One region of the Peribacillus sp. FW305-BF15 genome, then DNA from elsewhere that is predicted to be linked to it. Evidence: a T-box and tRNA genes for the amino acid it is inferred to sense, from the RefSeq annotation. Region 1 holds a T-box; the other holds one or more tRNA genes.
What was found. A T-box is a leader RNA that pairs with one kind of tRNA and senses whether it is charged. The one in region 1 lies ahead of AC3WLU_RS24140 (valine--tRNA ligase), so its partner is inferred to be a tRNA-Val.

Region 1 (15,807 bases):
AGCATTTATTTTCAGTTACCTGCGGTTTGAATTCCATGATACTGGGAGAAACTCAGATTTTGGGACAAGTACGTTCAAGCTATTTGTTAGGGCAGAAGGAAGATACGATCGGTACCGTTTTTAACCATCTCTTCAAGCAAGCCCTTACATTAGCTAAAAAAGCTCATTCGGAAACCGAAATCAATACCAATGCCGTTTCCGTCAGCTATGCGGCAGTCGAGCTTGCAAAAAAAATCTTTGGAGGCCTGAATGGCAAGAATGTCTTGATTCTTGGGGCCGGTAAGATGGGTGAGCTGGCCATTCAAAATCTGCATAGCAATGGCGCCGACAGCATTACGGTCATTAACCGCACCTTTCAGAAAGCGGTCGACCTGGCTGAGAGATTCAATGGTACGGCCAAACAGCTGCAAGAGCTTCAATGCGCTTTAGTGGATACCGATATCCTGATTACTTCCACTGGTGCAAAAGATCTTCTTGTAACAAAAGAAATGATGTCATTCATCAATAAGCTTCGTAAGGGCCGTCCTATTTTCATGGTCGATATCGCAGTGCCGCGTGACCTTGATCCAACATTGGCCGAGCTGGAAAATGTCTTCTTGTATGACATTGACGATCTGGAAGGGATCGTGCAAGCCAATATCGAAGAACGTAAAAAAGCAGCCGAGAAAATAGAAATGATGATCGAATCAGAAATCGTGGACTTCAACCAGTGGATTAATTTACTTGGTGTGGTTCCCGTCATTTCTTCTTTACGGGAAAAATCCCTATCGATACAAAGGGAAACGATGGAAAGCATCGAAAGAAAGCTTCCGCATTTGAGCGAACGTGACAAAAAAGTCCTGAACAAGCATACGAAAAGCATCATCAACCAAATGCTGAAAGATCCGATACTTTATGCAAAAGAGCTGGCAGATGAGCCGAATGCAAAAGAGCAATTAAATAATTTCGTGAAAATCTTCCATTTAGAGGAATTGATTGAAGACCAGCTGGTTGGGGATGAAAAAGAACGGAACAGCTCCAAGTCATCCCTATTGAATCCAGTTCCTGTCCAGTAATGAGGTAGATATGGAATTACTAATGACAAGATTGCATGAAGCCACTGTTTTGCTGTATGCCATCAGTATGCTTTTATACTTTATTGATTTCCTTAATAATAACCAGAAGGCGAACAGGGTCGCCTTCTGGTTGCTTTCTATTGTTTGGGTGCTGCAAACAATTTTTTTGTTTCTGTATGTGTTGAAAACGGGAAGGTTCCCGGTATTGACGATTTTTGAAGGCTTATATTTTTATGCTTGGGTCCTCATATCGCTATCATTGATCATTAACCGATTGCTAAGAGTCGATTTTACGGTCTTTTTTACGAATGTATTAGGTTTCATGGTTATGGCCATCCATACCTTTGCACCTGTTCAGATAGAATCTCAAGTGCTTGCACAGCGCCTGGTTTCAGAGCTATTGCTCATACATATCACTTTTGCGATCCTATCATATGGGGCATTCACGCTTTCTTTCGTTTTTTCAGTTTTATACTTAATTCAATATGATTTATTGAAACGGAAGAAGTGGGGAAAACGCCTGCTTCGACTCGGCGATTTAACAAAGCTCGAGCATATGTCCTATGTCCTCGCAGTTATAGGTGTTCCATTATTGGTGGTCTCCCTCATCCTCGGGATTCAATGGGCTTATATAAAAGTCCCTGGGGTATCCTGGCTGGACATGAAGATCATCGGCTCATTTATTTTGCTTATTGCTTACAGTATGTTTTTATACTTGAAAATTCGGAAACAAATGTATGGAAGGACGCTAGCCTTTCTGAATATTGGATCTTTCATGATTGTGTTAATTAACTTTTTCCTTTTCGGAAGCCTTTCAACATTCCACTTTTGGAATACATAGGAGGAAACTATGAGAAAAATAATTGTCGGTTCAAGACGTAGTAAATTAGCGATCACCCAAACGAACTGGGTGATCGATCAACTTAAAGGACTTGGGGTCCCATACGAGTTCGAGGTGAAGGAAATTGTCACAAAGGGTGACCAAATCCTTGATGTAACACTTTCCAAGGTCGGCGGAAAGGGCTTATTCGTTAAAGAAATCGAACAAGCGATGCTGGATAAAGAAATTGATATGGCCGTACATAGTATGAAGGATATGCCGGCAGTGCTGCCTCAAGGTTTGACGATCGGCTGCATACCACCGAGGGAGGATCATCGGGATGCCTTGATTTCAAAGAACCATGAAACCCTTTCCGAACTGAAGCCCGGTTCCATCATAGGTACAAGCAGCTTGCGGCGTGGCGCGCAAATTTTGGCTAGAAGGCCGGACCTTGAAATTAAATGGATTCGCGGAAATATCGATACCCGTCTGAATAAGCTGAAAACGGAAGATTATGATGCTATCATTTTAGCGGCAGCCGGACTATCAAGAATGGGTTGGGAGCAGGACATCGTAACGGAATTTTTAGATGAAGATATTTGCATTCCGGCAGTTGGACAAGGAGCTCTTTCCATTGAATGCCGTGAAGACGACAAAGAACTGCTGGCGGAACTTGCGAAATTGACCTGTGAAAAAACGAAAAGGACGGTTGAAGCGGAACGTGCCTTTTTGGATAAAATGGAAGGCGGATGTCAGGTGCCGATTGCTGGATTTGCGGTGGCAAAAGATAATGGGTCCGTTTCCTTGACGGCTTTGGTCGCTGCCCCGGATGGAAAGGTGATATATAAAGAAATGGTTGAAGGTGCTGATCCAGAGGCGGTTGGGCATGCTGCTGCCAAACAGATTAGCGAAATGGGCGGTAAAGAATTGATCGATCGCGTAAAAGAAGAGCTTAATCAGTAATGAACCCAGTTCAACCTCTTAAGGATTATCAGGTATTGATCACCAGAGGGAAAGGACAGGCAGATGGTTTAAAAGAGTCGATCGAAAAAAATGGCGGAACGCCGCTTCTTGTTCCATTGCTTGAGTTCACCCTTCCAGATCATATGGAAGATGTGCATCAGCGTTTTGAAGAGTTGCTTACATATGACTGGATCATTCTGACCAGTCAAAATGGGGTGGATTTCTTCTTTAGGCTTCTTGGAAACCAGCCTTTGAAGCTTCCGAAAATAGCCGTAATCGGCTCCAAAACAGAAGCGGCCCTGAAACGGCATGGTTATAAGGCGGATTTCGTTCCAGCTCAGTTTGTTGCCGAAGGGTTCGTGGCGGAGTTCAATACCCTGCTAGATCCGGGTGCCCGAGTGTTGCTGGCAAAAGGAAATCTCGCAAGGGCGGTTATAGCGGAGGCGATCAATGAAGCTGGAGCAATCTGTGATGAAGTGATAATTTATCATACAGTGCTTCCTCGAAGCAGTGAAAAAAAACTGGTGCAGCTTATAAAGAACCATGAAATCGACATCATGACCTTTACGAGTTCATCGACGGTCAATCATTTTTTACAGATCATGAAAAGCCATGAATTGGATACATACATAGACCGGATCATCATCGCCTGCATCGGGCCGATTGCCGCTAAAACTGTTGAAAAACATGGGCTATCCGTCGATGTCTGTCCAGATGTTTATACGACGGATGCCATGGTTGCGGAGTTAATACGCTTTATCTTGAAAAGAAATAAACAGGGAGGAACTTTCAAATGAAAAACATTCCATTCAATCGCCACCGCCGCTTGCGTGCAAGTGCTGGCATGAGGGCTTTAGTCCGTGAAACACAATTGCATAAAGAGGATTTGATTTATCCGATCTTCGTCATCGACGGGAAAAATGTGAAAAATGAAATCAACTCCATGCCAGGTATCTATCAGCTATCCATGGATAATCTGGGTGCCGAAATGGATGAAGTCGTGAGTCTGGGCATTAAATCAGTCATTTTATTCGGTGTCCCTTTTGATCATGATAAAGACGAACAGGGAACAGGGGCATTTCATCACAACGGACTTGTGCAAGAAGCAACCCGCTTTATTAAAAAACAATATCCTGAAGTTATTGTCATAGCGGATACCTGCCTTTGCGAGTATACAAGCCATGGCCATTGCGGGGTCGTTGAAGGGGAAAAAATCCTTAATGACGCTTCTCTTGACCTTCTTGCCAAAACGGCAATCAGCCAGGCTGAGGCCGGCGCAGACATCATTGCGCCTTCCAATATGATGGACGGTTTCGTTGCGGCCATCCGTGCAGGTCTGGATGAAGCGGGTTATGAAGATATTCCGATCATGTCCTATGCGGTGAAATATGCTTCGGCTTTTTACGGCCCATTCCGTGATGCCGCGAATGGTGCGCCGCAATTTGGCGACAGGAAAACTTACCAAATGGATCCCGCCAATCGCCTTGAAGCGTTTCGTGAAGCTGAAAGCGATGTTGCTGAAGGTGCGGACTTCCTAATCGTGAAACCGGCCCTTTCTTACATGGACATCATCAGGGACGTTAAGAATAACTTTAATCTTCCGATCGTTTCCTATAATGTCAGCGGTGAATATTCAATGGTCAAAGCTGCTGCCCAAAACGGCTGGATTGATGAAAAAGCGATAGTGATGGAAATGCTGACAGGCTTGAAACGCGCAGGTTCCGACTTGATCATCACGTATTTTTCAAAAGAGGTAGCACGCTGGATTAACGAAGATAATCAATGATAAAAAAATATAACCTGTAATGGAAAAAGGGGATTGAATCATGCGGTCATATGAAAAATCGAAAGAAGCTTTTGCCGAAGCAAAAAATTTGATGCCAGGCGGCGTGAACAGCCCGGTACGTGCCTTCAAATCTGTGGACATGGATCCCATTTTCATGGAGCGTGGAAAAGGCTCGAAAATGTATGATATCGATGGAAATGAATATATCGACTATGTTCTTTCATGGGGACCGCTCATCCTGGGTCACACGAATGACCGTGTCGTGGAATCATTGAAAAAAGTAGCGGAGTCAGGTACAAGCTTTGGAACCTCTACGCTGATTGAGAATGAACTGGCCAAGCTGGTCATGGAACGGGTGCCTTCGATTGAAATGATCCGGATGGTATCATCAGGAACCGAAGCGACGATGAGTGCGCTAAGGCTGGCACGAGGCATAACAGGCCGTGATAAAATCCTGAAATTCGAAGGTTCCTATCATGGCCATGGCGATTCATTGCTGATCAAAGCGGGTTCCGGCGTTGCAACATTAGGTTTACCGGATAGCCCAGGTGTACCGGAAGGCATTGCAAAAAATACGATTACCGTAGCATATAATGATCTTGCTGCAACCAAATATGCGTTTGAACAATTTGGCGAAGACATCGCCTGTATCATCGTAGAACCTGTTGCAGGGAATATGGGTGTGGTTCCGCCACAACCTGGTTTCCTCGAAGGCTTACGTGAAGTGACGACCCAATACGGGGCTTTATTGATCTTTGACGAAGTCATGACAGGGTTCCGTGTCGGCTATAATTGTGCACAAGGCTATTTTGGCATCGTACCTGACCTGACTTGCCTTGGGAAAGTAATTGGCGGCGGCTTGCCTGTCGGAGCATTTGGAGGCAAGCGCGAATTCATGGAACAAATTGCCCCGAGTGGGACAATCTATCAAGCGGGAACATTGTCCGGTAATCCTCTTGCCATGACGGCCGGCCTTGAAACGCTGAGCCAATTGACTCCAGAATCTTATGTTGAGTTCACCCGAAAAGGGGATATGCTCGAAAAAGGAATTGGAGCGGCAGCGGATAAGTACGGTGTTCCCCATACATTCAACCGTGCCGGTTCCATGATTGGACTTTTCTTTACTAATGAGGATGTCGTAAACTATGATACAGCAAAAACATCCGATTTAGAGTTCTTTGCTTCCTACTATAGGGAAATGGCGAATCAAGGCATCTACCTGCCGCCGTCACAGTTTGAAGGGTTATTCCTTTCCACTGCACATAGTGATGAAGATATCGAAAAAACCATTGCTGCGGCAGAACAGGCTTTTGCCAAATTAAAAAAATGATTCAAGGCTTCATGAGCTACCGCGATATTCGATAATGATAAATTTGAACTGGCTGCCATTTTTCCAAAAACTTTTGGAGAAATGCAGCCAGTTTTTTTGAATTCAATCCGTACGTGGAAGAACCGAATTTAACGTTCACGGCCGAATTAATTGGAGATGGTATAATTGGTAGAATGCAGAATTAATAGGCTGTTGGGAATTAATATGGCGGTATGCCGAGCAGCTTTTCTAGCTGATTGTTATTCCCGCTTGATTTAGCCTGAAAATTGAACCTCTTTCTTTTAATTCAGGGAATATCTAAGGGGAGCTGCAAATGAATTAAGGAATAAACAGCTTCCTCCCTTCATAGATTGATATTGGTATAGGTACCGTTTCATGAAGCTGAAAGGAGGAGTTGTCTTGTCGCAAGAAAATGAATCGTATTTACGATTTTCTTTAGAGGAATCCGTTTGGTTCCAGAAGGGACAGGAAGTGGCTGAGCTATACTCTATTTCCCTTGATCCAAATGTGTCGATTCAAGAAAGTGATCAGTATGTTTTTATACGAGGCTCGTTGGATTTAAGCGGTGAATACAAAGACTCGCAAAATGGTGAAGAAGAGGAGTTTTCGCAGACCTTTTTGCCAAAAGCGGTTCAAAAGGTCGAGAGGCATCCCAATGGACTTAATGAGTTCACACACCGTTTTCCGGTTGATATAACGATTCCGAATAATCGGATTGCCTCTTTGGATGAGGTTGATGTCTCGATTCAAAGCTTTGATTATGCCATGCCAGAGCATAACTGCTTGAAATTGCAGGCTGACCTTTTGATAACCGGAATCTATAATGATTCATATGTGGAAGAACGGTTTGATACTGAGCAGGAAGTTGGGGAAACGGAGGATCAGGAAGAAACGGATGGGGAAAATGAGTCATATATTCCTTATGCAGCCGCAGTGCCGCCAATCCCGGATTTTCAGCCCGTTTTCCGTGATGAGGAGGAAGAAGAGTTATACGCGCCTTTTTCTGCAGAGTCAAAACGGGTTTCTGAAGCAAATGAAGAAGAAGAAGAGGAACCGATTTATTTAAGCGATCAGCATAATGCTCCCGTTTTTGAAATTCCGGTTTCACCATATCCTGAAGAGGAGGAATGGGAAACGGAAGTGCATAGACAGGAAGAAGCTCAAGCTGTGGAGGAAGAAGTAATTGGTGATCCGCCTGACTCCCCGGAAAAGGTACCTTCCATGGGAGAGGCAAAATTGGAGGAAGAACCAAGCAGGCAGGATTCCTTGGAGATTCCTAGAGTGACATTTATAGAAGAAGTAGAAGAAGTAGAAGAAGAGCCAAGTCAAGCAACCAATCATGAAAGTAGCCCAGTTTTAAATGTAGAAACCGAGGATGTCATCCGGCAGGAAGACGATGCCGTTACAGCGGGTCCTATCCTTAATGAGAATGTGAAGGTGGAGCAGGAAGAGGAATCTAATTCGTCCATAAGCGATCTATTCAAAAAGAGGGAAAGACCTGCGCCTCCGGCTAAGGAGGGTAAGAGTTTCAAAGGCAGGAAACAAGCAGCGGAACGTGATGAAAAAGAAACGGCCGATCATGATGAAAAGCAGCTTTCCATCATGGATTTATTCGGACGGAAACAAGAAGAAGAACTGGTAAGGATGAAGGTTTGCATTGTTCAGCAAGGGGAAACGCTTGATGACTTGGCTCAACGATATGATGTTACGGTTCAATCGATCCTTTTCAGCAATGAATTGGAGTCGAATCAGAACGTCCATGAAGGGCAAGTCATTTATATACCGAAGGCGGTTGCGTATAAGAATTGACCGGGACAGAGAGCAGGGCATATGCTCTGCTCCTGTTTTTTAAATGCTAGAGGAAGCGGATTGTTTAGTTTTTTTAGAGAAAGTGAGTGAGTCTCGTGAGGGAAAACGAGAATCAGCAGCCTGCCAATCGGGATCGGGACACGGAGACCGTATTGAAGGAATATGCCATGTATGTACAATATATTGAGGACTTCGGGCGTGTAAAAAAAGTATACAGTGATCGCGGTACATTTGCCTTGAAATCCATGTCACCGCATAACGGCATTGATTTTATCAAAAATGTTCAAAAACTGTACCATCGCGGCTATAATCGAATCGTTCCCATTTATCAAACGATGGATCAGCGTTACGCCGTTCTGCATAATGGACGTTTGTATTACCTGATGCCCTGGCTCAATGATGAAAGGGACGGGGAGCGCGATGAAAAGCATAAGCAATTGTTCAGGGAGCTTGCTCGGATGCATACACTTTCTGTTAAGGAAATGCAAGTGGATATTGAGGAACGGGAAGCACATTATGAGCGGACGCTTGATGCCTGGAATAACGAAAAGGAATTTATAGAAGAGTATATTGTCAGCTGTGAAAAGAAGTGGTATATGTCTCCATTCGAACTCACGGTTTGTTCTTTCTACACTGATATTTCACAGGCGCTGAAGTACTCGATCAAGAAGTTTGAAACCTGGTATGAAAAAACGAAGGATAGTGAAAAGGTTCGAACCGTGGTAACGCACGGAAAGGTTTCTTTGAAACATTTCGTTTATGATGAGCGGGGATATGGCTACTTCATCAATTTTGAGAATTCGAATACGGCTCCGCCGCATTTCGATTTACTGCCATTTCTCGTTAAAGCGGCCAGGACCTATCCTGTCCAATGCGATGACTGTGTTGACTGGCTATATAACTATTTTCGTTATTTTCCGTTAAAAGAAGAAGAATTATTGCTCATGCAAAGTTATCTGGCATTCCCTGGATCAGCTTTGGAATTAGTGAAGGGTTATTCCGATGGCAGGGGCCATCGTTCAGAGCTTGATAATGTCACGCAACTACAGCGGCAATTTTGGCTATTGAAAAATATTGAATATATGGTGATGAGAATCGAAGAAATCGAACAGAAGAAAAAGGCGGCTGCCGAGGCTGCCAAAGAAGAACAATCACCCCCAAGCTAAATATACATGATTGGATCATCTCCAGTCATGTATATTTTTTTGCTGTAAGGGAATAATTAAATCCATTCGAAATACAAAGACATGGCCAGGAAAATAAACGCGATAAGCAGGAGCATATCGAAAAAAGTCGGGAAAATCAGCGTACGTAATCCTTGGAATACGATAAAGGGGACGATGAACTGCTGGCAGACACCGCGGAATTTTTTCACCCAAGGCGGTAAAGTATAGGGAGTATATCTTCGCTTCATATTATTACCTTCCTTTTTAGGACTTCTTATATTCTATGGGTGGGCAGTGAAAAAGGTGAAACAGCCGTCACATTCACTGTTTCTGGAGGATAAAATAAAGAAAATGAACATGAATGCATCAAATGGGATGATTCCTGAGAAAGTAAGCGAAAAGATGATTGACTGGAGCCCCATGTTTTTTGTACTATATACTATATGCATTCAATGTTTTTACATATGAATATAAATCAATGCAAAGACCGGAAATAGTAAGATGAAATGCACTTTTCAGAGAGGAAACCAAATTGGTGCGAGGTTTCCAGGCAGCAGCATCCGAAGTCGTCCGCGAGCAGTCTTCGTGAACTTCTTAGTAACGAAGGCCGGTGAAGAGCCGTTATCCGATTTGAGAGCCGAAAGGGATTCTTTTCTTTTTCGGAAAAAAGGTGGCACCGCGAACAACTTCCTTCGTCCTTTTGAGATGATGGAAGTTTTTTTTATGCCCAAAAGGAGGAAATGATATGGAAGAGAACCAAATTTCAATGCCGACTAAATATGATCCGCAGACGATAGAGAAAGGCCGCTACAAATGGTGGCTTGATGGAAAGTTTTTCGAAACGACGGGTGACGATAAAAAAGAACCATACACGATTGTCATCCCGCCGCCTAACGTTACAGGTAAGCTGCATCTTGGCCACGCTTGGGATACGACACTTCAAGATATATTGACACGCATGAAAAGGATGCAAGGCTATGATGTTTTATGGTTACCAGGCATGGACCATGCCGGTATTGCCACTCAAGCGAAAGTAGAACAGAAACTTCGTGCGGATGGCGTGAGCCGTTATGACCTTGGGCGTGAAAAATTCGTGGAAGAGACATGGAAATGGAAAGAGGAATATGCGAGCCATATCCGTGAACAATGGTCAAAGCTAGGTCTTGGACTTGATTATACCCGTGAACGCTTCACCCTGGATGAAGGTCTTTCAAAAGCAGTGCGCGAAGTGTTCGTTTCGCTTTATAACAAGGGCTTGATTTATCGCGGCGAATACATCATCAACTGGGATCCATCAACGAAAACGGCGTTATCCGATATCGAGGTCATTTACAAAGATGTGCAAGGCGCATTTTACCATATGAAATATCCATTGGTTGACGGATCGGGTGAAATTGAAATTGCCACCACCCGTCCAGAAACGATGCTTGGCGATACTGCTGTTGCTGTACACCCTGAAGATGACCGTTATAAACACTTGATCGGCAAAAAGGTCCGCTTGCCAATTACAGGCAGGGAAATCCCGATTGTCGGTGATGATTATGTCGATATGGAATTCGGTTCAGGCGCGGTCAAAATTACTCCTGCTCATGATCCGAATGACTTCGAAATCGGGAACCGTCACGACTTGGAGCGCATCCTTGTCATGCATGAAGATGGCTCGATGAATGAAAAGGCCGGTAAATATGAAGGCATGGACCGTTTTGAATGCCGTAAGCAAATCGTCAAGGACCTTCAGGAAGAAGGAGTACTCTTCAAAATCGAAGATCACCTTCACTCAGTAGGCCATTCAGAGAGAAGCGGTGCTGTTGTTGAACCATATCTTTCGACACAATGGTTCGTTAAGATGCAGCCGCTGGCTGATGCATCCGTTGAGCTTCAAAAAGGAACCGATGAGGAAAAAGTTCATTTCGTACCGGACCGTTTCGAGAAAACGTACCTGCATTGGATGGAAAATATCCGCGACTGGTGCATTTCCCGTCAGCTTTGGTGGGGACACCGCATTCCCGCCTGGTACCATAAAGAAACAGGTGAAGTGTATGTAGGTCATGAAGAGCCGGCGGACGCTGAAAACTGGGAACAAGATACAGATGTCCTTGATACATGGTTCAGCTCGGCATTATGGCCGTTCTCGACTATGGGCTGGCCTGACAAGGACAGTGTCGATTTCCAACGTTACTATCCAACCGGGGCACTTGTGACAGGCTATGATATCATTTTCTTCTGGGTATCGCGGATGATTTTCCAAGCTCTTGAGTTCACAGGTGAACGACCATTTGAAGATGTGCTGATCCACGGTCTGGTTCGTGACGAACAGGGGCGCAAGATGAGTAAATCGCTAGGCAATGGTGTCGATCCGATGGATGTCATCGATCAATACGGTGCCGATTCCCTGCGTTACTTCTTATCTACGGGCAGCTCGCCAGGCCAGGACCTTCGTTATAGTACGGAAAAAGTCGAAGCAGTTTGGAATTTCTCCAATAAGATCTGGAACGCATCCCGTTTTGCTTTGATGAACATGAATGGCATGACGTATGACGAAATCGATTTAAGCGGTGAGAAGTCTGTAGCCGATAAATGGATCTTGACGCGTTTGAATGAAACGATTTCCAACGTAACCAGACTTGCGGACCGTTATGAGTTTGGTGAAGTGGGCCGTGTGCTATACAACTTCATTTGGGATGACTTCTGTGACTGGTATATTGAAATGGCGAAGCTTCCGCTATATGGAGAAGACGAAGCGGCTAAGAAAACGACGCGCTCGATCCTGGCGTATGTACTGGATAACACAATGAGATTGTTACACCCGTTCATGCCATTCATTACCGAAGAAATCTGGCAGAACCTACCGCATCAAGGTGAGTCCATCACTGTTGCCGCTTGGCCGGAAGTGAATGAAGAGTTGACAGATACGGCTGCAGCCGAGGAAATGAAGCTGCTTGTTGAAATCATCCGCTCCGTCCGTAATATCCGTGCTGAGGTGAACACACCGTTAAGCAAAAAAATCAATTTGATTTTAAAAGCGAAAGATGAGGCCATCTTAGCGACATTACAGAAAAACAGCAGCTATATCGAGCGTTTCTGTAATCCTGAACAATTGACGATCGGAATCGAAGTCGAAGAGCCTGCTCAAGCCATGACAGCTGTCGTAACTGGCGTAGAACTAATCCTTCCGCTTACAGGACTGATCAATATTGACGAAGAAGTGAAACGTCTTGAAAAAGAACTCGACAAACTTAATAAAGAAGTTGAGCGTGTACAGAAAAAATTAGGCAACGAGGGCTTCGTTAAAAAGGCGCCGGCAAGCGTCATCGAAGAAGAACGTGCCAAGGAAAAAGACTATAGCGAAAAACGCGACTCTGTAATCCACAGGATCAGCGAACTGAAACAACTGTAATACAAAAGGATGAACCAGCTTGAAGCCGGTTCATCCTTTTTCTGTTTACATGCTATTTAAGAAGAGGATATGCTTTCTTTTATGAATGTAAGGTACTCCCATACGATATTCATATCACTTAGTGCACTTAATGTCCGGCTCCCAACGACATCCTCAATTTCGTTCAGCATGAGGCTGCCATCTTCGGCAAATATGAAATCGATACCGACCAGGCCGAAATCAAATGAACCCATTACTCTTTCAACAAGGGCTAATTCAGATGCAGTCAGCTCATATAGCGAAGCCGATCCGCCCAGCGTATAATTTGCCTTGAAACTGGAAGCGGATTCCCTGAGTACAGCAGCCTTCACTTTTTTTCCAATTACAAAAACGCGGATATCCCTACCGAATAAGCCAGGTTTTTGAACTATCCAATTCCCATCTTTCAGCTGGGCAAGATCATCGGCATGCTCGATTAGAAATACTTGTTTCCCGCCGCGGCCGCTTGTTTCTTTAGCAATGAAAGGGAGCTCCATGTCATCGGCACTCGGCCTTCCATTACAATATACGGTATCGGCCATTGGAATCCCCAGCGAGGACAAATATTGATGCGTCTTTGCTTTGTCATTCGCGATTTCCGATACGAAGGAGGAGTTAAAGCAAGCAATCCCCAATTGCTCAAGTTGCTTAGTGAAAAAAGGATCGATGGTCCGGACGATGGCAAAGTCCGGCAATGAAATTGGCTGCATCTCATGTTCCACATACAACTTGTTGAAACGATGTCCGATCCTAAGGTCTTCCCGAAAGTGAAAGTGTAAATCAAGATCAAGCTTACTGGCTTCGTCAAGCATCCAATCTATGTATCCTTTATTTTTCAAGGCATCCTCACGGTTATAAATCAACCAGCCTGCTTGTTTTTTCATCAGATGCACTTCCTTTTTCTAATTCTTTCAAGATATAATCGAACATGCTATCGGCGATGTTGATGCCTGTACATTCAAAAATATTCAGTAAATGCGAATTCGAATTCACTTCGCACAAAAGCGGACCTTCTTCACCAAACAGCAAATCGACGCCAGCGAAGTCGGCACCCAGAATTTGCGCACATCGAATGGCAAGGTGTGCTTCTTCACTGGTGGGGATATATGGTGCAGCCTGCCCCCCGGCAGTCATATTAGCTCGGAAGTCCTGTTCGGAATGACGTTGCATCGCTGCTATGACTTGATTGCCCACGACATTGACGCGAATATCCCGACCTTTACTGTGCTCGATGAATTCCTGGATGATAAATGGTTTGTGGCCAAGATCACGAACCGTCTTCAGTAACTCATCCTCTGATTGGATTAAATATACTTGTTCCCCAAAAGAACCGTATGCTTCCTTAACGATAAGAGGATAACCGAGTTCATTGCCGATTTGGATAAAAGCATCCATATTGACCCTTTCAATCCCTTCGTACGTAAAAGGGGGAAATATGGTTTTCGGCATCGGTATGTCATGCCCTGTTAAGGCTTGATGTGTTTTTGCTTTGCTGTCGCATATATCGATTGCTGCACTGCTGTTATATACGGGGATGCCGAGCAATTCCAAATGGCGCGCCAAATGAATGTCTTTATCCATGAACAGAACAAAATCCGGCAGCTTATCAAAGTTTCCTTTAAGCAGCGGCACTCCTTTTTCGATTATGGGCATGAGATCTGAATTGCGGATAAGGGTTGCCGTGATATCTTTCCTTTCAGCCGCCTCTTTAATGAACAAAGCTAAACTGGAAAACTTATCATGCTGTAAATAGCCGTTGACGACAATCCAACAGTGGAAATCTGAAGTTTTCATGGTAAAACACTACCTTTCATCTAGGTTAATCGTACATATATTGATAAAATAATCTTAACGCATAAGAGCGGTATAAAGAAAGAGGAGGCTCCACGATAATGGTTACAACCATGAAGGAAATCAATCAATTTTTTGAACGGCGCCAAGTTCGATTGGGCATGAATTTTGGCCTGTCACGGATGGAAACATTGTTAACTGAATTAGGCGACCCGCACAAGGAGCTAAAGTATATTCACATTGCGGGGTCCAACGGGAAAGGATCGACACTGCAATATATTAAAGAGATTCTGCTTGCCCAAGGGATTCGGGTCGCTTCCTTCACTTCTCCTTATTTAATACGGATGAATGAACAGCTGAAGGTGAATGAGGATGAAATCAGTGATCAGGAATTCATCGATGTCTTCCGGAAGCTTTGGCCGATCATCCATGAGATGGACAGCAAGGGGAATGGTCCCACCCAGTTCGAAATTTTGACTGCAATGGCATTCTCTTATTTTAGCAAAAAGGAAGTCGATTTGGTTTTGATGGAAACCGGTTTGGGAGGCAGGCTTGACACAACCAATGTCATCCAGCCGTTTCTTTCGATCATTACCTCGATCTCTTTGGAACATACGAACATCCTGGGTAACACACTCGGGGAAATTGCTTTTGAGAAGGCAGGCATCATAAAAAGCGGAGCGCCGGTCATCAGCGGAGTCACAGCCGGGGAACCAGCAAAAGTAATTGAAGAAAAAGCGTCAGCTTTAGGCGTACCTTATTACCAATTGGGCAAAGACTTTCGTGTTAGCGATATGAAGCGAAGTGAAAGTGGGCAAAGTTTCTCATTTTCGCTTGCCGACAGGTCGATTGAAAATGTGGAAATGCGGATGCTGGGCCGTCATCAAATGGAGAATGCGGCACTGGCCATTGCTGCTGTCACAGTAGGGATGGAAAATATCGATGAAAAAAGCATCCTTAAAGGAATAGGGGCAGCGAAATGGGATGGACGCTTTGAAAAAATATCGGATGAGCCGTTGGTGATCATTGATGGTGCACATAATCCTGCTGGCATCGACGTACTGAAGGAAACGCTAAAAGTGCATTACCCCGACTATAAGTACCGATTCGTATTCAGCTCATTTAAAGATAAAAACTATTCCGAGATGCTTCATGGACTGGAAACGGGGGCGATGGAAATCATCATTACCGAATTCGGCCATGAACGGGCGGCGGATGCGAAAACGCTTTATGAAAAATGCAATCATCCAAATAAAAGTATAAACAAGGATTGGCAGGCGGCGATAACGGAAGGCAGAAGGAAAACGGGGGATAAAGAGATTCTTGTCATTACAGGGTCCCTTCATTTCCTTTCACTTGTGAGGGAGTTCCTCATCAGAGAAGATGCCTAAAGGATGTGCATTACCGCAATGAGGCACTTTATCGTGGAAACCAAAGCCTAAGAACCAACGGTAAGCCATATTTGTTTCAACTTCTTCAATTGCTTTATGAATTGAACGAATACCGAGGGTAAATCGAATGAAAGTCAGTTTGGCTAATATAACTGGATCAATACTTGGGCTTCCTATCTCTGAATATATATCTTTCACCAAATCATAAATGAAAGTGAAGTCAATGGCAGCCTCCATTTTACGAACCAAATGATTCGCCGGCACCAGTTGATCTAAAGCAA
Region 2 (15,807 bases), on a different contig from region 1:
TTTACGAAGTATATATTTCATTCCCGGTCACTCCTTTGCTGACTTGCTTGCTATCATTATATGCGAACATACGTTTTGTATGCAAGTGAAAAGCGAATGTTCGTTCTGTCTTATTGTGGGGTGAATGGAAGAAGATGAAATTATAACTTTTTTAATATTATATGTAGAGTTTTTAACAAAAAAACAATTTATGTACTCAATTTCTGACCTTTCTTCTAACAGTCCTCTTAGAATCTCAGTAGCTAGGTTCTTCATCAACCAAAACTGAAGTGCGATTATACCTCACCTCATTTTCAGATTGAGAATAAAGAATATGTTTCCCCGATTATATCCACAAAAATACCTTCCTTATTGTTAACGACCACCTTCTTAATAAGATATATAATCCAGTAGATTTTTGCTGTTTAAGTTAGATTTATTTTCAAATTTGTAACATATGTACAAACATCTTTTCTTTTAATGAATAAAATAACCCGAAAATAAAAAAGAAAAAGGTGATTATAATTAAAAATCATAATTCTATTTCACATTGTAATTCCTTTATAGACACCACATATCTTAATAAGAAATGTGTGCAAAAGAAACCGGATGATTGTCATAGCTGCCATAAGAAACACAATGACTGTATATGTCACCAAAAGAAATCGGATGATTGTCATAGCTGCCATAAGAAACACAATGTCTGTATTTGCCACCAAAAGAAACCGGATGATTGTCATAGCTGCCATAAGAAACACAATGACTGTATTTGTCATCAAAAGAAACCGGATGATTGTCACTGTTGTCATAAGAAACACAATGACTGTATTTGCCATCAAAAGAAACCGGATGATTGTCACTGCTGTCATAAGAAACACAATGACTGTATTTGTGAGCAAAAGAAAGATGATGACTGTCATTTGTGCCATAAGAAACACTGTATTTGTCATCAAAAGAAACCGGATGATTGTCATTGTTGTCATAAAAAACACAGTGACTGTACCTGTGAGCAAAAGAAAACCGATGACTGTCATTTGTGCCATAAGAAACATAATGACTGTCACTGTGACAATAAGAAACATAATCTAGTAAGAGCATCTGCGTTCAGGGCTAATAAGAATACACCACAACTATACGAAGCAGCGTTAACTCCCTCTGTAAAAGTTTTATTCCAAACTGAACAGTTTGATTTAGCGGATGAATATAATCCGCACATATCAACATTTATTCCAACTAAGGATGGAATTTATGAGATAACAGCAAAAGTCTCGTTTTGTCCGTCAAAAAGTAAAAGCAATGATTCCTCAAAAAACAAAAAAGATAATTGCAAATGTGATTATTGCAGTAAAAATAGTTGCAACTGTGATTATTGCAGAAAACATCATCCTTCAAAAGACAAAAAAAGGAGTTCTTCAAAAGAAGGATATGTCGCATCCATTTCCATTAACGTAAACGGAGATAATTTAGATATTGTTAATGACTTCTTGGAGAAATCAAGACCTATTGGACTATCGGTTACTACAATCCTTCAGTTACAAGCAGGAGATCGGGTACAAGTATTATTTAGCGCAGATGCAAACGGAGAAATTTTAGCAGAAGCATCTTTAACAAACTTTCAGGCTGCTAGATTCCCTTCTCCAATGTAAAGATCTTTCTGCTTTAGTCTTAGATTGAGTAAATGGACATCATATTTGTTAATTAAAGTCGAGTAAACGTATGATTAGGAGCCCTGGATTCTCCTTGAAAAAGGTGAGGTAGATTCTATTCCGAGAAATTTTGGGGGTCAGATCGTACTTTCAGGGATTAACGCCTAAGACCACACTTTACTGAAAAAAACTTTTTTAGCAAAACTACTTGTTTTATTTTGAATACCACTATATAATAAATCTTGTTCAGAAAAGAAGTCAGCAACTAAGTAAGTTTTAAACCAAGCTCTATAGAGCTTGATTTACATACGACTTGTTAGCTCAGTGGGAGAGCACTTCCTTGACAGGGAAGGGGTCGTGGGTTCGAATCCCTCACAGGTCATCAACTGCCAAAGGCTCAAATCCTTGATATAACAAGGGTTTGGGTCTTTTTTTGTTTTTAAAGATATAGTTCATTATGTATTATTTACTGAATTGGTGGCGGATAGAGCAACATTTAAACCTAATACAGGTCAATTATTTGTAATGATTAATATTTCAATGAACTGTAGGTAAAGCCTTTCGCTTATTCAGCTAACGATGGTGGTTAAAAATAAGACCGTATTTTTGGCTTTTCTTTAAAAGGTACATAATCATATTCTTCGGTAAAATCCAATTTACTATAATGTGTTGGATTACTCACTACTGAATACCATGCACGGGAATACTTCCTGGAAGCCCTGAACATGACGCATGAAGACTATGCAAAATATCAGCAAACGATGTTTCTTGGCTTGAAAAGTATAATACAATGCCTTCACTTAAAATGATGGTAGAACAATATAGAGAAGAATTACAACCCTTACCCTCCACTTCAGTATTATATAGTAAATATTCCCTTTGTTTTTAACGGATGATTTTAATACCTCAACAGTTTATTATATTGATAAAGGATGAAGTATTTAATCTACTACTATAATTTGGTAAGTCTGTAAAAGGGAAGTGATTGTTAAATGCTTTATATAAGCGATATCGGAAAGATAATTAATAACACATTAAATGAGCACAATTTGGATATTATTTATGAATTTGACAATAACCTAAGTGCACCTATGAGTTATAACGTATCGACCAATACTATAAAATTCAATTACCTTCAAGTTAACGGTTATAAAGGGAAAATTAGAATAAAAGAGACAGAGGAAGACTTTGTTAAAATTATTCTTTATCGTATGATTGGTTATTATTTAGATTTTAAGAAAAACAAACATGATTTAAGGATTTTAATGTATGGTCACGAAGAAGAAAAAGAAAAGCTGAAATCTGAAATAGAAACTAATGCTTGGGATTATGGGAGAACATTAATACCTGAACAACTATTGGAGTCATATGATAAAGTTCGTGAATTGGATAAAATGTTAATAAATTAATGTACTCTAAGAAAATGGAGACTCGACTTTAAACTAAAACAAGAAAAAGAAGCCACCCTTGGAGAATCTCTCTGGCTTAATTTTTGAGTGAGAAATTAAACTGATATCCAATAAGACAAGACCCAGAGAAAGAAGAGTTGTCTTAGAAACCTTAGGTTTAAACCTGATTTCTAACTTTGATCACGCACCTTCTTTAGAGTAATAGTATCGTCATGTCCAAAAATTTGAAATTAATTGCAAGTCTCTAAAAATTTTTGTAACAGAACCAATTCATTTAATATCTTTATTTATATTTGCCAGCTAAAATTTAGTAATCTAATATATAAAGAGTTGAAATATAGGAGGATTTACTAATGAGCACTCATGAATTTGAAATGAACATAGATGGAGAAATAATCAGATGGGCAGAAAAATCACACGCACAAAACTTCCGCAACTTCTGGCAGTTCTTCATGGAAAAAGATTTACAAAAAACAATTGAAACAATAGAGTTCACAGGAATCCGCACTTCCGATTCAGAATACTTCGTAGCCAAAAATGGAAGTAAAAAGAAAAATATCTTTGTAAAAGACAATTACTACGTTTATACCCACTTAACACCATCCGCAATGCAAAAAGCATATGAGAGATTCAAAAAAGGCTGGGAGGATATATATAAACAAACGAAGGGCGAAATGCCTAACATGAAACAGGAGGAAATGCCTGAGGAACTGCAAACGGAAGAAAAGCAAAATTTGAAAAATATTTATGAAAAAAGCCATGCAATTGCTTCGGTTACGGCGAATCATGACTCACATAACAGTTCTCTAGTTATAGAAACTTCCGTTACAAAATTGCCTGACGAAACAGAACCATTAAGAATTCTTTTTGGTCATTCACCCAACAGCAATGAACCATTGTATTGGTATCCAACTACGACTAGTAAAATCATGCATACGAATACAGGTATTATTGGTACGATGGGGACGGGTAAAACTCAGTTTACTAAATCGCTCATTAAACAGATACATGATGGTTCTCTATCTAATGTAAATGGAACACCTATTGATGTTCTCATCTTTGACTATAAAGGTGACTATATCAAAGATGACTTTATAGGGGCGACAAACGCTACAGTTTATCATCCATATCACCTTCCGTATAATCCGTTATCTTTATATAGAGGAAAACAACTAAAGCCGTTATTGCCTTTGCATACAGCTAGTACCATTAAAGAAACAATTGCCAATGCTTTTAATTTAGGTATAAAGCAACAGCAGTTATTGAATGATTTAATCATTGAAGCTTATTCACAAGCTGGTATTTATAAGGCTGATATGGCTACATGGGGTCTGGTACCACCTACATTAAATAATGTATTTGAACGATTAATGGATAGGGAGGATGTAAAAGAAGATAGTCTTTATGCAGCACTAAAACAAATTTATGATTTTGAGATCTTTTCTCCAAATAGTGAGAATACAAAGTCCTTATATGACATGATACAAGGCGTAACGGTAGTAAATCTGGCTGGTTATGATCCAAGTGTTCAGAACTTGATAGTAGGAATCACTTTGGACACCTTCTATTCCCAGATGTCTACAAAAGGGCACAGTACGATACAAGGAGATTATCGTGAATTAACGAAAATGATACTTGTTGATGAGGCAGATAATTTCTTGAGTCAAGACTTCTCTTCTTTAAAGAAAATTATGAAAGAAGGAAGAGAATATGGCGTTGGTGTAATCCTATCAACCCAATTTTTAGACCACTTTGCAACTACAAATAATGACTATGCTCAGTATATATTGACTTGGATTATACATAGAGTACCTACCATTAAAAAGAAGGAAGTACAAGCTATCTTCAGTCCAGAAAATCAGGCTGAGGGTGAGCAGATAGTTAAAAAGATAGCTCAACTTCAAAAACACTATAGCTTAGTCACGTCTGTTACCAATAATAGATACGAAATTATGGAGGATATGGCGTTCTGGAAGCTTCTAAATTAAACATAGATTTCTGATAAAAAACCCTTTGAATTTAATCATAATTAAATTCAAAGGGTTTCTCAAGTCATCTAAAATTATTGCATCAGAACAACGTAGTGGGTTGCATAACCGAGATTAAATTCTGCAAAAACTAAAAATCTACCCTAACGTTAATAGAATGATACAATATTTTACAGGCATTATTAGTTAGTTGCAGGAGGTTTAAACATGAATGGTTATATTGCCGTTACTTCTAGGGAATGGTTTACGAATTTATCTTCGCATAATGTAGCAGATGAATTTAACTTTTGGCGTAAGGACACTAAAAACTTTAAATCGATAACCATGGGGGAACCGTTCTTTTTTCTTGTTAAAAATGATAAGAGAGTTAAAGGAGAAAGAGCCGTATTAGGTATGGCTACGTACATACGTTTCGAGGTATTAACGGCAGGTGAAGCATGGGACAGATACCGTAATGCTAACGGTGATGAAGATAAGGAAAGTTTTATAGGTAGAATGAAAACCATGTTTGGAACTGATGCATATACGGGTCAAATAGGATGTATAATTCTTACCGACTTCAAAGTGTTTGATAACCCCGTATATCTAAGCAATATTAATATTAAATTTGCAAATAACACTATGTCTGGACAAGGTATTACTGATACAGAAGGAAACGCAATTTTAGAGTACGGTTTTAGTTCCGTAGGTAATGTACTACGTAAACTTAATGAAATTGATCGTATAGGGTTTACGGAAGATGACGAAGGTTTTCCAGAAGGAAAGGTTAAATTAAAACAGCATCTAGTACGTGAAAGAAACCCCCTTGTTATTAAACTTGCAAAGGAACGATTCTTACAACAGCACGGTAAGTTATTTTGCGAAGTATGCGAGTTTGATTTCCAACAATATTACGGTGAACTTGGACATGGTTATATAGAAGGTCATCATACGAAACCTGTATCGGAAATGGACGATAACCAAGAAACAAAGGTAGAGGATATCGCCCTAGTATGCGCTAACTGCCACCGTATGCTACACCGAAAACGACCGTGGTTATCAACAAGTGAACTAAAGCAACTACTATATTTGCAGCGGTGAACAAAAGGCCATGGATTTCATAGGATCCATGGCTTTAAACACTTTAAAGTCAAAGGTTTGATAAATATAATAATGGTGGCAGCCTGGTGGCAATACCAACATGCCACCAATTACATTTGTTTAAATCCTACATAGAAAAAATATTAGGCTATTAAATCAACGTTTTCCAACTGAATCTGTTATAATTCGATTCACTCTTCTTCCTTGACAGGGAAGGGGGCGTGGGTTCGAATCCCTCACAGGTCATCAATTAACAAAGGCTTAGATCCTTGATATAACAAGGATTTGGGCCTTTTTTGTTTTTAAAGATATAGTTCATTATGTATTATTTACTCAATTGGTGGCGGATAGAGAAGGAGTAAAACGTATTACAGGACAATTATTTGTGATAATAAATATTTCAAGGAACTTTGAGTAAATGCCTTTTGTTATCTGCTAACGATAAAGGTTAAAAATAAGACCATCACCGATTCGGTGTTTCGGCTGTTTTACGAAGAGATAGTCCCTTCAACATGAATTAAATAAATGCAATCCATTTGTCTTCCTTTTCTGAACGATACATAGGTGAATTTGTGAACTTGTTAAATCAGTCTATGTCTATTCATGTTCGATATAATCAGCTGTACCAAGTGAAACTAGTTTTTGATGAAATCAGCCGAATTGGGGTCGCCAATACTTAAGATGGTTTAATATTGTAATAATTTAACACAAAAGTTAATCTTAAATTACCTAATAAGGCACAATATTAAAGGAGAAAATTGTGAGTTATCTCGGAAAGTATTTGAAAATGCCACCAACAATTGAAAAGCTCCATAAATTAGAGAAGGAAATTGAAAAAGAAGGCTACTCCTTAAGTGAATTATCCCTTTATTTAGAATTTGACTTCTCCCCTTATGAAAATACTCCTTATGATGTCATTACATTTGCTAGTACAGGCGTTGACGGCATACATTTCGGATTTCTAACTGACTTCGGAACAGTATCTGATTTAGAGAATGCTTTTGTTGTATGTATTAGTCCAATGGATTTTGATTCACAAATAAAGATTGTAGCAAGGAATATAAGGGAGTTTCTTAACTTGGTTTGTACAATGAAAGGTGCCTTAACTATTTCTAACTTTAATATCCTGGAAGAAGAGGGTCAGTATATTCTTTTGCTTAAAGAACTAAAACAAGTAGAACCTGAAGATGAGGTTTTTGAAGAGAACGTAAACTATGTAGTGGAAAAGATAATAGCCACATTCGATAGCGAACGAATAGAAGATATCTATCATTATGTGGAAATAAAAGTAAGGACAGAAAGAGAGCAACAAACCATTTTACCAACTCTTGATGGGTTAGGCATAATATCTGTAGAGAACAGTACAATCAATTTTCTCCCATACAAACTTGAAAAAGATATGACGATTAACTTGGAAGAAGTGAAAGCCTTTTTTAATTCTGCAACAACAGAAAGTAAAATGGCTTTCATCAGAGATGTCCAATTTACTTACTTAATTGCAAATGAGATAGCGTTAAAAGAATTGGTCATTCATGAAATGATAAAATTAGGTTTACAGGATGAAGTCGATAGATTATACGTGTTTTAGGTCCTCTTTTTCTTGTCTAATAACACCATAATCCTTAACGGAAAGAATTATTAGAAGGTTACTTGTAGGGGTATTTACTTAATTATTAATAATCCAAACGAGGGCTTTCTCAATATCCTCTTAGTCAATGGAAGCCTCCATTTTACGAACGAAATGGTTCGCAGGCACCAGTTGATATAAAGTAATCATTTCAAGTTGATCTCGCTGAATGGAATTATTATGTTTCGAAAGCATCCTCATCACCGCAAGTTTTTAAACATAGTTGATTGGAGCGGGTGTGCGAGACTCCTGCGGGAATAGCGAGTCCAAGGTAGGCCCAACAGGCGAAGGGGCGCCGAGGAGCTCCCGGACCGCCCGGACCGCCCGCGGAAAGTGAGTGCCCTACGTTCCAATCAACGTCCAAATTTGTACAGTCTTTATGGGACACTCATAAATTGAGGTCCCCCTTTCATAATGTATTACGGTAATGAAGTTTTATATTGTTCCATTAAATCACCTGCATATAAACTTGTTATCATTAAGAAAATGGCAAGCCCAATGTATATTGAGAACCAGATGACTTTTGTTTTGAGACTCGATGAGTAATAGGATTTCTCTTTATCCCTAATTTCAGTTTGTTCTTGCACTTCTTTAAAGAACTTTGCTGCTATTCGTTCATAGGTGCCTATATTTTCAAAATCGGTCGGTCCGTTCTGGTATTCATTCGTATTAGCAGCATCCATTAAGGATCTATACATATTTAATTTTACCTCGGTCAGCTGTTTTTCTTTTAGTTTATTATCATTAAATAGCGGGATATGCCAACTCTTCATGTTGTTAAACTTTTCATATTGTTGGCTCGATTCCATATTCCAAATATTAACCAGGCGAATTTTTTCTTCATCTGTTGCAGCTGCATATTGTTCTAGTTGCCTTAATCCAAATTGATTCAATTCAATGATGATGTCTCTTTGATTTCTGGTTGTCTCGCTACGAATTTCTTTCCACCACTTAGAAATGCCCAATAATAAGAAAAGAATTAAGAATGGATTTGGATGGAGAAATAAATATACAACCATCCCGATAATCCCTACTACCCAAAGCTTTGTGGAGATGACTCCCACTATACGTCCTCCATCAAGAGGGTGCACAGGCATTAGATTAAATAGGTTAATCATGGCTCCAAGTGTAATAACTAAAAGCCAAAATGGATTTTCCGTCATCATAAATAAGGGGATGGCTGGTAGAAATGCTAATGTACCTAATAAAGGACCTCCGAAGGCAAGATAAGCTTCTTGGTTAGCATTCTTGGGTTCTTCCTTAAGGGCAATTAATGCTCCGACAAAAGGGATGAAAATGGCATTGGATGTTTTGATGCCTTTTCTCTTTGCAGCAAGTAAATGCCCCATTTCATGGATATAAATTAGATAGACTAGGGCTACGGCAAATTTCCAACCGTAAACCAAGGCATACGCTCCTAATGAAACGAAAATAGAAATCAGGGAACCTACTTTTGCTAATTTCAATAGCGCAAACAACCATTTCATTTTTCCAAGGAAAAATAACCCGATTGCCCCCAAACCTACCCATCCTTTTTTCGATTTAGATTCTTTCAAAATGTACCTCCTAGAGTAAATGGGAAAACAGATGACCCCAGTAACACTATGTCTATCTGAGCTCCTTCTTGATTTATAATCTTACTAATATCCTTATTATATCGTATTGGATAATCCATTTATTATCATCTTAGTGATATTTTTCTAGAATATTAACTTTCATTAAGATAGAGTTCTGTCCTTAATATTTAGGGCCCTAACAGGTCATCAACTAACAAAGGCTCAAATCCTTGATGTCACAGCATATCCAAATATCATTCCTGTGTGTTTTTATGCATTGCACAAAGTTGCACAGAAAATGCATGTGAAGGTGAATCGTTCGTTGCATGACGCTAGCCACTTTGGTACACTATGCAGAAGTGCATTTCAGCTAGGATTGACTATCGAATGATAGATAAGATGCTGTCACCTTTACATAATTCATGGTTTTGTAAGCGGTGGCGAAATATGGTACAAAACCTTAACAATATAAAAGTTTTTCTAAGAAGACCATCTGTTCCCTCATACAGCAGGAGTTGTATGGGGGCTTGTATTTTAATGAGAATTTTCTGTTTAGATGAAATAAGGAGGAAGCAATGAACAATTATAAATTGACCATTCAATATGATGGCGGGCGCTATAAAGGCTGGCAGCGACTTGGTAATAGTGATGATACGATCCAAGGGAAAATAGAAAATGTATTAACGGAAATGGCAGGGGAAAAAATCGAGATCATCGGATGCAGCAGAACGGATGCCGGTGTACACGCCCTTGCTCAAATCGCCAATTTTAAGATCGGTGAAAATCTGACTGAAGTTGAAATCATGGATTATTTGAATAGATATTTACCAAGAGATATCAGCATTGTCGAGGTTACGTTAGTCCCTGAACGTTTTCATGCACGTTATAATGCTAAGGATAAAACCTATTTGTATAAGATCTGGAACGAGCCATATACAAATCCTTTCATGCGAAAGTACAGTATGCATGTAGAGGAAAAGCTGGATATCACTAGAATGAAAAAAGCATGTCAACATTTTATAGGTGAACATGATTTCACTGCTTTTTCAAATGCAAAATCCAAGAAAAAATCCATGGTGCGTGAAATATATACCATTGATATAGAAGAGAATGCCGGCTTCATCGAAATTACGGTGCGAGGCGATGGATTTCTTTATAATATGGTTAGGAAGATTGTCGGGACGTTGATAGAAGTAGGGTTAAATGAAATAGATGCTGAAAATATACCAAGTATTATAGAGTCAAAAGAAAGAATCCAAACGGGCCGTATGGCGGAGGCAGCTGGGTTATACTTGGTAAAGGTTGATTTTTAGACCGGATATTGATGCATGTGTTAATGAATGTAATGTGTACAGGCAGTAGAAAAAGGGAAGTAATAGGGAAGAATGGTAAAGCGGAAAGTACGAAAGAAGGAGAGATTTTCATGAGATTAGCAGGAAAGAAAATAATCAGTCTTGTGCACCATGATTTTGAAGATTTAGAGCTTTGGTATCCGATTTTACGTTTAAAAGAAGAAGGGGCGATCGTTCATCTCGCCGGAGAAAAGTCGAATGAAACATACATTGGAAAATATGGTGTACCAGCCATTTCTGATTATGAGTATGGCAGTATCAAGGCTGAAGAATATGATGCCATTCTTGTACCGGGCGGTTGGGCACCCGACAAAATTCGCCGGTTTCCTGAAGTGATATCCCTTATCCAAAGCATGGAAGAAAATAAAAAACCCATTGGGCAAATTTGTCACGCTGGTTGGGTGTTGATATCCGCGAAAATTTTACAGGGGAAGAATGTAACGAGTACACCTGGCATTAAAGATGATATGGAAAACGCAGGGGCAACTTGGATAGATGAGCCCGTCGTCGTAGATGGACACCTTGTGTCAAGCAGGCGTCCGCCTGATCTGCCGGATTATTTAAGGGAATTGATAAACGTGATTGAAAAGGGTTAAATCCATAGTACGGTGAAAAAGTGTTTTTTCCTTCTGGAAAAAACACTTTTTTTATCCATACCCAAATTTATTTTAATAGTGATAATGATAAAGATCATTCCCTTGATTGATCCTTAATCAAATCAATATATAAATTTCCTTTTGTCCCTACGACAGCATACGAGATATCAAAAACAACAAGGTTCCTTTTTTTGAGTTCAGCCATCAACCATCCTTCATTGTAGGTGTGTGTGGATAGGTTATCATATAAGATTTTTCCGTCATAGACCAGTTCAATCGGTACAGAACCTGCTGGGGGCAGTATTGGTAAATCCTGCTTGGTGGCATTTTGGTATTGTTCTTTTTTTAATACAGAGAGTGAACCATTTATCTCTAAAATGGCACATTCAACTTCATCTATGTTGAAGATATCTTTTCCCCGCAAAGCCTGTTTAAGAGAATCCAGTGAATACCCCATCCGTTCCATTGACTCTTCAAGAATTCTTCCTTTTTGAATTAAAGTGGCAGGTTCTCCGGCAATCCATTTCCCGAAACGCGGATTTCGAACCGCTAGAAGATTGAGCATGAAAACGACGGTACCCATAATAATTATGGAAATGATGAAATACAGGAATTTAATTTTAATATTGAATGCTAGATTTCCTGCAATTGTCCCCATCGTAATGGAAGCGATATAAAGGTGATAGGTCTTCTGGGCAATTGTCTGTTTACCGAGAAGTTGGACAAATACCCATAATAAAATAAAAGAGGTAAAGGTTCGAAAGATGATTTCAACAGATTCCGACATGACGATTTCTCCCTTACAAAACTCCCGACAGTTCGTTTGAGATAGTATGTTCTTACACCTTGCCATTTATTCTGTAAAGGAAACAGACAAGAAACCGTCTTTGATTTGGGAACCCCTCTTGAATTAATAGATATAAACGATTGGTGCGATACATAAAAAATGAATTATGAAACAACATTCAATAAACCAGGCATTCATATTAGTGAAATATCATGAAGCAAGCCGCTCAATACTTGCTTCTTTTTTATTTGATGAATCCATGGATATGTTTACTTAGTATCGATTAAGAAATTTCTACGAATAATAGTATCAAAATACATTTGCACGGGGGTATGTTTTGAGAAATATTCAGGAAATTTTCATTGACGATTTAAAAAGCATTTATAAAAATTTCTTTGTTTGTATCGTAGTCGTCTTTCTCATGTTCATCCCTTCCATTTATGCGTGGTTTAATATTGTTGCATCATGGGACCCGTATGCAAACACGGAAGGAATTCTTGTCGGTGTTGCCAATAATGATAAAGGTGCGGAGTTAAATGGCAAAGCCGTGAACATAGGCAAGGAAGTAATGGAAGGGTTAAAGGATAATAAGGATCTGGGCTGGAGGTTCACATCGGAAAAAGAAGCGATAGAAAAGGTGGAAAAGGGTGATTATTATGCATCCATCATCATTCCGGAGAACTTTTCCGAACATATTGCGACGATCATGACCGATGACCCTAAGAAGGCGGGGATTGATTACTATGTTAATGAAAAAATCAATTCCATTGCTCCTAAAATTACGGCAGCGGGTGCCAACAGCATTGTGGACAATGTGAGCAAAACCTTTATCAAATCAGCCAGTGGGAGTATCCTTGCAATCTTTAATGAACTGGGAATCACCTTGCAAAACGAGTTGCCGACGATTCAAAAAATGAAGAATATGGTTTATTTATTAGAGGCTGAACTGCCTGAGCTTGAACAAAATATCAAAACCGTTCAAACACATGTCAAAAAGGCTGAAGATATCATTAAGAGGGTCAATGATGGCCTGAATTCGATAGAAGGAATAACATCACAGAAGGACAAATTGGTATCGGACGTTTCTAGTTATGTAGATTCAACAAGGCAGGCATTCGAAGGAATCAATCCCCTCTTGAAAAATGATATTGCGAACATAAGGAGCGATAATGAATCCATTTTAGTGCTGGCAAACCGGTTAACGGGTCAGGATTTACCTGACAATGAGTCGGATCAGCTAGTGGAACAAGGTGTAACGAGGATAAATAAAGAGTTGTACCTTTTGGACAGTATGTATAATTTATTGGTGAGAGTCAATCAATTTAATGAGAAAAACGTGCTTCAGCCAGAAATACAGCTGGTAGATGAACTAAGGGATAATGCTTCGAACCAACTTCAAGCGCTGAATGACCGAGCATACGGCAATCTTATCGAACTTGGCAGGAACAATGATCAAGTCTTGGCAAGCTTCCAGGAGAGCTATTCAAAGGAAACGGGGCCAAAATTCAATGAAATCTGGAATGAAACAGAAGCAATATTGAATAATGTCCAGCTTACGATGGAGGAGGGAACCAAGGTTCTTCCTGAGGTGAGGACGCTGTTGAATGAGACCAATCGAACATTGGAAACACGTACAGCGGATATTGATAAGTTACAGAATAAGTTTCCGGAAATCGAAACGAAAATAAAGGCTCTGGCTTCTAAAATGAGGGAAATTGATAAGTCTTATAATATGGAAGAAGTGATCGATTTCCTAAGGAATGATATTGAACAAGAAAGTGAATTTTTTTCAGAACCAGTTCTGCTCAATAAACACAGTCTCTTTCCGATACCGAACTATGGATCCGCCATGTCTCCTTTCTTTACGGCACTTTCCCTTTGGGTCGGCGGTACAATATTGATTTCCATGCTTAACGTGGGTGTTTCTCAAAAGGTCTACAGCCCGTATCAAATTTATATCGGGCGGTATCTAATATTTTTCATCATTGGGGTGATGCAGGCCCTTAGTGTTTCTATTGGGAATATCGTCCTTATCGGTGTTTATGTAGCGGATAAATTTGAGTACATCCTGTTTTCCGTTCTGATAAGTACGGTATTTACACTCATTGTCTACACCTTCGTTTCCGTTCTTGGAAATATTGGAAAAGGGATAAGCGTCGTTTTGATGGTCCTTCAAATATCAAGTTCAGGAGGCACCTTCCCCATTCAAGTCACACCGCCCTTTTTTCAGCATATTAACCCTTTCTTGCCATTCACCTATGCTGTGGGTTTGCTTCGTGAATCTGTTGGGGGAATAACCTGGAGTGTAGCTGGCAAGGACATTTTTATCTTGATTCTCTTTTTAATAATCACGTTCATCTTAGGTGTCATTTTGAAAAAGCCTCTGCATGCAAGGACACAAAAGATGAAGGATAAATTGTATGGAAGCAGGATTTTTTAAGGTAATTGAAAGAGTGCTGTGACCGCGGTTAACTGAAGTTGAAAATTATGGATATATTCAGCCTGAACCCTTAAAAGGGGCTCGGGTTTTTTTATTTGCTGAATGGTATTTATAGATATGTATTTTTATGTAGGTTTGGAATATTCATCAATACATTGACAGTTGAATAGAAAAATACCGATAAATTAGAATTTTTGCATTTTTATAGTTGACAAAAACCATTGGATTAATCATTATTAAGAAATAATGTTTAGTAAATCGATGCGATATAAAAGTGGGGTGACTTTATGTATTTAACAATAGATGGTATTGAAAAAAGTTTTAAGAATGAAAAGAAAGAAAGCATAAAGGTGCTCGATAAGATAAACATAGAGGTCGAGAAAGGAAGCTTCGTTTCAATCGTCGGCCCTTCAGGATGTGGTAAATCCACGCTCCTTTATCTGATTGCCGGCCTTGATAAAGCAGATGTGGGTGAAATACGTGTAGCTGGGAAAAAAGTGGTGAAGCCAGGTCCGGAACGGGTTGTCGTGTTTCAGGAGGCGGGTTTATTTCCTTGGCTGACAGTACTTGAAAATGTTACATACGGATTGAAGATAAAGAAAATGCCCAAAGAAGAGGCAAAAGCCAAGGCATTGGACATTTTAAAGATGGTTCACCTCAGCCGATATGTTGACTCCTATCCTCATCAACTCTCAGGAGGAATGAAACAGAGGGTAGCCATCGCAAGAGCGTTGGTGATGGAACCGGATATCCTGTTGATGGATGAACCATTCTCCGCACTTGATGAGCAAACGAGGATGGTTTTGCATAAAGAGCTGCTCGAAATCTGGAGAAAAACTAAAGTGACGATCTTTTTCGTTACCCATAATATTCGCGAGGCTGTTCAGCTTTCCGAAAAAATTATCGTCTTTGCTACCCGTCCCGGGAAAATCAAAGAGACGATTTCCGTTCCTTCCATGAAAGATGGAGTTATGCCGGATAGTGTAACTTTGCATACAGAACAAAGGGTTCTATCGATTTTGCAGGAGGAAATTGAAAAAGTGCTGAAGGAGGAAATGGGGAATGATTACAGCTTTAAGACGAATCATATTCATCGCGATGATAGCGGGGATATGGGAAGTCACATCTAGACTTTCCAGTCTTCCGGATTTCATGTTCCCAAGCCTGACTCAGGTTTTGGAAACTCTGTTTAAGGGACTGATGAGCGGACAAATAACCGAAGCCATCGGAAAAAGCCTTGGCCGTATCCTGATCGGCTTTATGATTGCCATTATAGTAGGTCTGATATTAGGATATTTCATTTGGCGCTTTAAATTGGTCGAAGACACTTTAGGATTCGTCGTGACG

Region 2: it has a tRNA-Val gene. The T-box ahead of AC3WLU_RS24140 (valine--tRNA ligase) is inferred to sense a tRNA for this amino acid. The anticodon was not compared.

What each region holds. Positions count from the first base shown of each region.
Region 1 is NZ_JBYSYV010000032.1:6,354-22,160, forward strand. Features, by position in the region: gene hemA (glutamyl-tRNA reductase) at 1-1,055, shown strand, start outside; gene AC3WLU_RS24100 (cytochrome C assembly family protein) at 1,066-1,896, shown strand; gene hemC (hydroxymethylbilane synthase) at 1,906-2,838, shown strand; gene AC3WLU_RS24110 (uroporphyrinogen-III synthase) at 2,838-3,635, shown strand; gene hemB (porphobilinogen synthase) at 3,632-4,624, shown strand; gene hemL (glutamate-1-semialdehyde 2,1-aminomutase) at 4,665-5,954, shown strand; gene AC3WLU_RS24125 (LysM peptidoglycan-binding domain-containing protein) at 6,354-7,763, shown strand; gene ysxE (spore coat protein YsxE) at 7,859-8,929, shown strand; gene AC3WLU_RS24135 (YszA family small membrane protein) at 8,986-9,177, opposite strand; T-box leader at 9,404-9,632, shown strand; gene AC3WLU_RS24140 (valine--tRNA ligase) at 9,675-12,326, shown strand; gene AC3WLU_RS24145 (ATP-grasp domain-containing protein) at 12,383-13,228, opposite strand; gene AC3WLU_RS24150 (ATP-grasp domain-containing protein) at 13,197-14,138, opposite strand; gene AC3WLU_RS24155 (bifunctional folylpolyglutamate synthase/dihydrofolate synthase) at 14,237-15,526, shown strand; partial or broken gene AC3WLU_RS24160 (transposase) at 15,545-15,807, opposite strand, start outside.
Region 2 is NZ_JBYSYV010000010.1:65,908-81,714, reverse strand. Features, by position in the region: gene AC3WLU_RS12545 (hypothetical protein) at 1-21, opposite strand, end outside; gene AC3WLU_RS12540 (hypothetical protein) at 589-1,068, shown strand; gene AC3WLU_RS12535 (hypothetical protein) at 1,014-1,625, shown strand; tRNA gene AC3WLU_RS12530 (tRNA-Val) at 1,936-2,007, shown strand; gene AC3WLU_RS12525 (hypothetical protein) at 2,618-3,034, shown strand; gene AC3WLU_RS12520 (ATP-binding protein) at 3,388-5,022, shown strand; gene AC3WLU_RS12515 (HNH endonuclease) at 5,230-6,102, shown strand; gene AC3WLU_RS12510 (hypothetical protein) at 6,863-7,690, shown strand; gene AC3WLU_RS12505 (hypothetical protein) at 8,149-8,622, opposite strand; partial or broken gene AC3WLU_RS12500 (site-2 protease family protein) at 8,693-9,285, opposite strand; gene truA (tRNA pseudouridine(38-40) synthase TruA) at 9,861-10,598, shown strand; gene AC3WLU_RS12490 (type 1 glutamine amidotransferase domain-containing protein) at 10,709-11,233, shown strand; gene AC3WLU_RS12485 (DUF421 domain-containing protein) at 11,328-12,020, opposite strand; gene AC3WLU_RS12480 (YhgE/Pip family protein) at 12,358-14,460, shown strand; gene AC3WLU_RS12475 (ABC transporter ATP-binding protein) at 14,748-15,590, shown strand; gene AC3WLU_RS12470 (ABC transporter permease) at 15,523-15,807, shown strand, end outside.